DNA from 2 places in the Paenibacillus residui genome. Region 1 is predicted to be linked to the other one. Evidence: riboswitches for the same ligand, from Rfam matches in the RefSeq annotation. Region 1 holds a riboswitch; the other holds the start of a gene.
What was found. A riboswitch is a leader RNA that binds a small molecule or an ion and turns the genes downstream of it on or off. The one in region 1 is predicted to bind cobalamin.

Region 1 (4,211 bases):
GCCCTACGATCAAACGGACCAGATGAGGCACGACCAGTCCGACGAAGCCGATGACTCCCGATACGGATACCGCCGCTGCCGTTACCAAGGTGGAGACTACCAGCACGATCAGCTTGGTCCTTTCCACGTGCACTCCCAGGTGTGCTGCCTGACGTTCGCCCAGGGCCAGCAGATTCAGCGACCGGCTGAAGCCGATCAGAATGACCACAACGACTCCCAAATAAGGCAGCAGCAGCAGGGAATAATCCCAGTTCCGCATCGAGAGGCTGCCCATTAACCAGTATAGGATTTCGTTCACGACCTCTCCGGACAGCGAAACCATGAAGGATACGAATGCCCCGAGAAAAGCCTGCACGACCACCCCGGATAAAATAAGGGTTTCCAGCTGGGATTTCCCCTGGGTGCTGGCCAGCTTGTAAACGATGAACAGGGTCGTCATCCCGGTAGTAAAGGCAACGACCGGAATGGACCATTGGCCGATAAAGGTCTGCAGCCCGAACAGAATGATGAAAGCCGCCCCCACCGAGGCGCCTGAAGCGACTCCAAGCGTATAGGGATCAGCCAACGGATTCCGCAGTACGGCTTGAAAGCCCGCCCCCGCTATGGCAAGCGATGCTCCTACCAGGATGGCAAGCACAACTCTCGATAATCGGACCTTCAGAATGATCGATTCATCGGACGGTGACCAGTCGGGCTGGATCGAATCTCCTATGCCCGGGATGGCATGGAACAGAATCCTCCACACATCGCCTATCGGCACTTGGGCCGAGCCGAAGGATAAGCTCAGTGTAACGGAAAGCAGGAGGAGCATAAGGGCTCCTCCTCCATAAGCAAACAGCTTCGCTTTCATCTTATTTCACCAGATCCGGATGAATCGCCTTGGCCGCTTCAAGCAGCGCTTCCGTCAAACGCGGACCTACCCGGCTGATAATATCTTTATCAATCGGATATAGAGCTCCGTTCTTGACCGCATCGATCTGATCCCAGCCCGGACGCTTCTTGATTTCTTCGAGAATCGATTCCATTCCTCCGCCTTCGGCATACAGAATGACTTCCGGATTAGCCTGAATGATCTTCTCCGGATCGATCGGGAACCAGCCTTTCTCCCCTGCGGCTATATTCGTTCCGCCGGCAAGCTTGACCAGCTCATCCATAAACTCCCCTTCCCCCACGGTCCAGCCCGGGGAGAACTCCATGTAGACCTTCTTGGCCGGTGCATCCTTGACGGCGTCTACGACTTTCTGCCGGTCGGCCTTCATCTGCTCGGCCACCTTCTTGGCCTCTTCCTGCTTGTTCATGATGAGGCCCATCGTCTCGATTTTTTCGATCACTTCATCCAAAGTTTTAGGTGCGGAGAAATAGACCGGAACATTCATTTCGCGAATTTTATCAATGACCTTTTTGTTGCTGCTTGCAGCGACCACCAAGTCCGGTTCCGTGGCCAGAAGAGCCTCCAGATTAGTCTCCAAAGAACCGATCTTCGGCTTCGCCGCCGCTTCCTCAGGGTAGTTGCTCCATTGATCCACGCCGACAACCTGATCCCCCGCTCCTATCGCAAACAAGGTTTCCGTCTCGCTCGGGGCCAGAGAAGCAATCCGTTCAGGAGCTTTATCGAATGTCAGCTCCGTCCCCGAAGCATCCGTAACTTTCAGCGGATATTCGGTTTGTCCGGCCTTCGCTTTCCCATCGTCAGACTTATCCCCCGAATCGGGCTTCTTATCACCATCCGCCTGATTTTCCTTGCCCTTCTCGTCCTGCACTTTAGCCGGATCGCTTATGCCCTTCGGGTCCTGCTGCTTGTCTCCGCAGCCCAGCAGCCCGACAGCCAGCATGGCCATCAGAAGCAGAGCTGTCATTGTCCGCATCATCTGCTTTGCGGTCCGTCCTTGACTCATTATTCTTCCTCTCCTTTTGTCTACAGCGCCTATTCTTTTTTTTGAGAAAGAGCCTGAAACGATGAATGACTTCCCTGTGCCCCCGGGCCGTTCGCCCGGAACCTATGATGCAGCCCTAAGAAGAACATCGTGAAATGACTCACGAAATCTTCTATGACAATCCTTTTAAAGGTCTAACCGCTATATGCAGTAAAATTTGATGATCAGGGACTTGCTTTTTTCTGGCCGCGCTTTAAATGAAAAAAGCCCTCCATCCGTTCGATAGAGGGCATAATGGCGCAGCGATCCAAGGGGATAACAAATGAACCCCATCATCCTGATCAGCCGGTTTCCTTTTCCTCGAAGGATTTCTTCAGCTTCACCTTGCAGGCAGGTCTCCTGACTTATGGGGTTGGTAAATCTCGCCTTCCCGTTGGATTCAACAGTGGCCTAATGAGACTCTCCCATTTTACAGTGGCGGGACCGTGCCGGATTTGCACCGGCTTCCCTTTTAACCCGGACGCGGATGGCGTTCGCGGGACCTGCAGGCATTACATGTCCATTCAATTATTCAAGCTATATTCTCTTAGAAGATTATAGGGGAAGCGCCCCCAAGTTACAAGTCTATTATTATCTACCGTTAACGGATTACAACGATACATGCGATACTGCATGACTTCGCAGAATCTATCAGCTCAAAAACAATTGCGTACTATGCTAGGATTCCATTATTTTCTTCAACACTTCCGCCGCCTTGTCCTTATCCTTGGCCCGAGGGTGGATAAAGGCATACATTTCCGCCCCTTTGTAGCCGACGGATTGCAGCCATTCCGTTTTGCTCACCGGTACTCCGTACAGCTTTTTCTCAAGCTTGCCCTCGTCATTCGGCGCTTCAAGCACCCCTTCCGGATAATCCTCCGGACGGAACAGATCGTCCATACCCGGCAGGCCTCCCTGTTCGGCAAACACCTTGAATTGCTCTTCCGGAAGGACCATAATGTCGTTATCCCCGGCGGCGATTTCGACCATCAGCTTGTTAAGGTCGAAGATCGGACTGGAGAATAAATCCACGGACATGGTTTCCCCTACTTTGTCCTGAACGAAATTCTCCAATGTTTCCGCTACAGAAGAGTCCATTCCCCCCGGCGGCAGAATGAAGATGGTGACATCCGCTCTCTCTCTTCCACAGGCGCTCAGCACCACTACCAAAACTAGCACCGCGATTAGCTTCCATGCTATTCCCAGCTTCGCTTTCAACGTTTCTCCCCCCACTAAAGTCGCATCAAAACTATGATAGCACAGAGTCTGTTCCGAAGAAATCGTTTTAGCGAGATTATACTCTCTCTAGGGGGGCGCTTTCTGTCCTTTAAGCAGGAAAAAAAGAGCCGGGCTTATCAGCCCTCGGCTCTTATCATTTCCAGATATAAGTTTATTTTCTTATCCAGCAGTCTGCTAATCTCCAATATGGAGGAATTGTTGAAACAAGGTTCTTCCATGTACATCTGCTCCATCTGCATGCGCAAAACCCGAATCTCTTCTTCCAGAACAAGCAGAGCGTTAGATGGCTTGGCGGGTTCGGTCACCCATCTTAAATGCGAATCCTTCTCCCGAAGCAAAAGGTTGTGATACGGAGCCGAATTCAGGTAAGCAGCAGTCATAATCATTCCCCCTTTGGTAGCATGAAGAGAAAGAATAACGCTTTTCTTCTACTTTAAACAATACCATATTTAGGCGCAAAAAGAAATCTGGCCCATGGAAAATTATTACTTCTGCAGCTTCTCGTAAAACTTGCCTATCCGATCCAACGCTTCATTCAATTGGCTTACTGACGTGGCGTAAGAGCAGCGAATGAACCCTTCGCCTCCCAATCCGAAAACATTGCCCGGCACAGCAGCCACCCTTGCTTCCCGCAGGAGCCTCTCGGCAAATTCCTCCGAGCTCAGTCCTGTCGATTGGATCGAGGGGAAGGCGTAGAAGGCCCCTTGCGGCTCGTGACAATCCAGACCGATTTCCCGGAAGCCCCGTACTACCAGCCTGCGTCTCTGATTATAGGATTCGACCATCCGGTCCTTCTCTTCCAAACCGTATCTAAGCGCCTCTATTGCGGCCACTTGGCCCATGACGGGAGCACACATGACGGTATATTGATGAATTTTCAGCATCGCCTGAATCAGATCCCGATGACCGCAAGCGTATCCCATTCTCCAGCCGGTCATGGCGAACGCCTTGGAAAATCCGCTGACGAGGATGGTACGATCCTTCATGCCCGGCAGCGATGCGAAGCTGACATGCTTCTGACCATAGGTTAATTCCGCATAAATTTCGTCGGAAATTACG
Region 2 (4,211 bases), on a different contig from region 1:
CATCGTACTTAACTCAGCCTTCTTTCTATAAATTGATAAATTAACAACATTTAATACTTTACCTAAAACTGCAAAAAAAAGAAACAGTAAGTTTGAAAAAAGTTATGAAAAATTATTTAACGGCTCCCTGATTATGAATAATTTAGCAGAGGTGGAGACGGATGAATGGCAAAATGCAAGCGGATGTGCTATATGTAGTTTCGGGGCATGAAACGATCCCTGAAGCCGGGGCCGGACCAAGGAGCGGGCTATAGCCTTGCCAATGGGATGGATAAGGCTCCGGAACGGTATCCGTCAGGAATAAGAAGGCTGCAAAGCGGATGTCGGGTGACGGTCCGTTAGAAAAAACATCAGGATAGACAGGAGGAATTTAATGATAATGGGCTGGTTAGATCTATTTCGCAAATGGAGCAAAAGCAAAGAGCAAGTGACGGAGGAAGCTCATGAACCCGCAGAAGCACCGGTGAAGCAGGAGCAGGAGCAGGAGACGATCGTGAAGTCCAAAGAGGAATTCCCCGGCTTCGCTCCTGTATGGATGGTGGAACTTCTGTACCGGCACAAGCCAATTCTGAATCAAGAACGGTTATACGCAAAGATGCAGAAATATACCGGGGAAGCCAGGCTCGACGAACATGCTCCTAAGGGTGCGCGGGATCGGGATCCGGTCGTATCGGAGGCCCATTCCGGCGAGCGGACGCGGCAAGATTTCGAACCTCTCTTATTCTATCATTCCAACTATATGGTCCAATACCGCGATGGAGTCGTTCCTGCGCAAACTTGTATCTTACCCTCTGAGCGTCCGCCGGAAGCGGCCTTGTATGAAGCTGCACTGCAGCAATCGTGGCATTGGCCGGATGCCCGCCAAGTGGTCGGAGGCTGCCGTTATTCCTTGCTGCTGACCGATTTCTGCGCGGAAGGACTGAACTATAAAGAAAGATTGAAACTGTTTCAGAGCGCTCTGTGCGCTCTTCTGGAAACGGCGCCTTGCGAGGCCATCTATTGGAAAACAAGCGGCAAGCTCGTTCAGCCCGAGGAATATTTACGGGCAATTTCTGAAGGGGAATGGCTGCACGGGGCTATGAACGTGCGATTATACAAGGCGGAAGGGGACGGGACAGGCCAGCCGGAAATGCTCGTCGATACATGCGGTCTTGCCGCGATGGGGGTGCCTGACCTGCAGTGTCATTTTACCGGTCTTGATCCGAATGAAGTAGCCACCATACTCGTCGATCTCGCCTATTATTTGTATGAAAGGGGCGACATCATTCGAGACGGGGAAACGATCGGTTCCGCAGAGAGCCAGCGTTGGCGCTGCGAGCATCAGCACTCGTTAAATGAACCGCGAAGGCGTGTGATCGACCTCAACCCGGGTGAGCCTTATTCCGCAGGAGGGCAGCTTCATGGCCGTTAAAGAGACGGCTGGAATAGCAGGAGAATTATTTACCTCAACGGCGATGTCCGTTATGTAAATCTATGAAAATATAAATATGCCAAAATGCCTCTTGATTGTTACAGAGAAACATTGTATATTACGTTAGGAGACTATATTTAGTGTTCATCTTCGACGACAGATACTAGATATAGAGAGTTAACTGAATATAACAGATAGAGAAGAAGGTGTCAGATTTGACTTAATAGGGAATCCGGTGTGAATCCGGAGCTGTCCCCGCAACTGTAAGTGCGGATGAAATGAGCATACCACTGTATAGGCAGCGTCTTGGGGCGGGTCTATACGGGAAGGGCTCAAAGTAGGATGAAGCACAAAGCCAGTAGACCTGCCTTCTATCTCTGCAAGTTTCGCATCTTCGGGGAATGAGAGGTTGAAACGACACGGAGCAGAGCCCATTTTATGGCTCTGTAGCTTTCATGCTGTCGTTTTTGGCCCACCACCGGCGGATGGGCCATTTTTAATGCATTGGAAGTTCTAAATTCCGGGGCTTGGCGGAGTTAATTGCTGCCAGCCGGCATCCTGCTATCACATTTTACTTCAAAAGTGGATAGGTAGATTGCTATGGAACGACCCCGAACGTGGATGCCCATGGAGGTAGCTATGCTTATCGTATTTGACTCTAAGACAGGAAACGTGAAACGGTTCGTGAACAAATTGGAGCTGGAATGCGTTCAAATTACGGAAGGGTTAACCGTCGACCAGCCCTATGTGCTGATTACTTATACTACGGGTGTGGGGCAGGTTCCGCAGACGACCCTGAAATTTCTGGAGGAAAATAGCCGGTGGCTGCAAGGGGTTGCTTCCAGCGGCAATATGAACTGGGGAGCCCGTTACGGCTTGGCCGGAGACCGGGTGGCCGAGATGTACTCGGTGCCTTTGCTGATGAAATTCGAGCTGAGCGGCACGAACAAAGATGTCGAGCGATTTAAACAGGAGGTCAATCAAATTGTCCACGCAACTTTCCAATTGGATACAGCTTAATAATGAAATTATGGTGCTTAAGGACGGCAAATTCCAGTTTGACAAAGACCGGGAGGCGGCCCGAAGCTATTTTGTCGATTATGTGAATCAGAACACGGTTTTCTTCCATGATCTGAAAGAGAAGATCGATTATTTGATCGAGCACGACTATTATGAGAAAGAGCTGTTCGACAAATACGACTTTGCCGAAGTGAAGAGCTTGTATGAGGGGCTGTATGCCCGGAAGTTCCGCTTTCCGTCCTTTATGAGCGCTTTTAAATTTTACAACAATTACGCGATGAAGACGAATGACGGGACCAAGTTTCTGGAGCGGTATGAAGACCGGATTGCGGTCGTAGCGCTGTTCCTGGGCAACGGCGATATGCAAAAGGCGAGGGAATATGCGGATCTGCTGATTTCTCAGGAATATCAGCCGGCTACGCCCACGTTCCTGAACGCAGGCAAAAAGCGGCGCGGGGAGCTGGTCAGCTGCTTCCTGCTGGAAGTGGATGATTCGATGAACTCGATCGGATTCGCGATCAATTCGGCTCTGCAGTTAAGCAAGATCGGCGGCGGTGTCAGCCTCAATCTAAGCAAGATCCGTGCGGCCGACGAACAAATTAAAGGGCTGGACGGCAAAGCAAGCGGAGTTCTGCCGGTTATGAAGCTGTTCGAGGATGCCTTCTCCTATGCGAACCAATTGGGCCAGCGTGACGGCAGCGGGGTCGTTTACCTCAACCTGTTCCACGCCGATATCCATGAGTTTCTGGATACGAAGAAGATTAACAGCGATGAGAAAATCCGGATCAAGACGCTTTCCTTGGGCGTCGTTGCTCCTAATAAATTTTTCGAATTGGTGGAGCAGGATAAAGACATGTACCTGTTCTATCCGCATACGGTTTATCGTGAGTACGGAATGCATCTGGACGATATGGATATTACGGAAATGTACGACGAGCTGGTCAATAATCCGAATATCCGCAAGAAGAAAATCGTCGCCAGAGACCTCATCATAAAAATTGCGCAAATTCAGATGGAATCCGGCTACCCATACATAATGTTCGTCGATAACGCCAATGAATATCATGCCCTCAAAAAAATCGGCCGGGTGAAGTTTTCCAATCTGTGCAGCGAAATCGCCCAGCTTAGTGAAGTATCCACCATTAACGATTACGGGGTAGAGGATGACATCCATCGCGACATTTCCTGCAACCTGGGATCGCTGAATATTGTGAATGTGATGCAGAACAAGCGGATGAGGGATACGGTTCATCTGGCCATGGATGCGCTGACCGAGGTGAGCGACCGCACCAACATTGCCATCGTTCCTTCTGTCGCCAAAGCTAACCGGGAGCTTCATTCCGTCGGCTTGGGGGCCATGAACCTGCACGGATTTCTGGCCTCGAACAAAATTCCGTACGAATCGAAGGAAGCGATCGATTTTGTACGCACCTTCTTCATGATGCTCAACTTCTATTCCCTGGAGCGGTCGATGCTGATTGCCAAGGAAAGGAAGGAAACGTTCAAGGATTTTGAGAAAAGCGAGTATGCGAACGGAGCTTATTTCGACCGGTACTTGGATAATGATTATTCTCCGCGCACGGATAAAGTGAAAGCATTATTTGAAGGCCATGTGATCCCGACCAAGGAAGATTGGCTCCGCTTGAAGGAGCTGGTTCAAGAGCATGGAATCTATCATGCCTACCGGATGGCCATTGCCCCGACAGGGTCGATCTCATACCTTCAATCCTCCACCGCGTCTATTGCGCCTATCACGCAGAGAATAGAGGAGCGCGAATAC

Region 2: another riboswitch for cobalamin. It lies ahead of nrdI (class Ib ribonucleoside-diphosphate reductase assembly flavoprotein NrdI); the one in region 1 lies ahead of ACFQ03_RS24830 (ABC transporter substrate-binding protein).

The regions. Positions count from the first base shown of each region.
Region 1 covers NZ_JBHTIU010000107.1:10,349-14,559, reverse strand. The annotation lists gene ACFQ03_RS24835 (FecCD family ABC transporter permease) at 1-850, opposite strand, end outside; gene ACFQ03_RS24830 (ABC transporter substrate-binding protein) at 852-1,895, opposite strand; cobalamin riboswitch at 2,247-2,434, opposite strand; gene ACFQ03_RS24825 (hypothetical protein) at 2,592-3,131, opposite strand; gene ACFQ03_RS24820 (aspartyl-phosphate phosphatase Spo0E family protein) at 3,269-3,532, opposite strand; gene ACFQ03_RS24815 (aminotransferase class I/II-fold pyridoxal phosphate-dependent enzyme) at 3,638-4,211, opposite strand, start outside.
Region 2 covers NZ_JBHTIU010000027.1:61,959-66,169, reverse strand. The annotation lists gene ACFQ03_RS07405 (PsbP-related protein) at 1-3, opposite strand, end outside; gene ACFQ03_RS07400 (DUF4261 domain-containing protein) at 380-1,411, shown strand; cobalamin riboswitch at 1,600-1,797, shown strand; gene nrdI (class Ib ribonucleoside-diphosphate reductase assembly flavoprotein NrdI) at 2,051-2,431, shown strand; gene nrdE (class 1b ribonucleoside-diphosphate reductase subunit alpha) at 2,364-4,211, shown strand, end outside.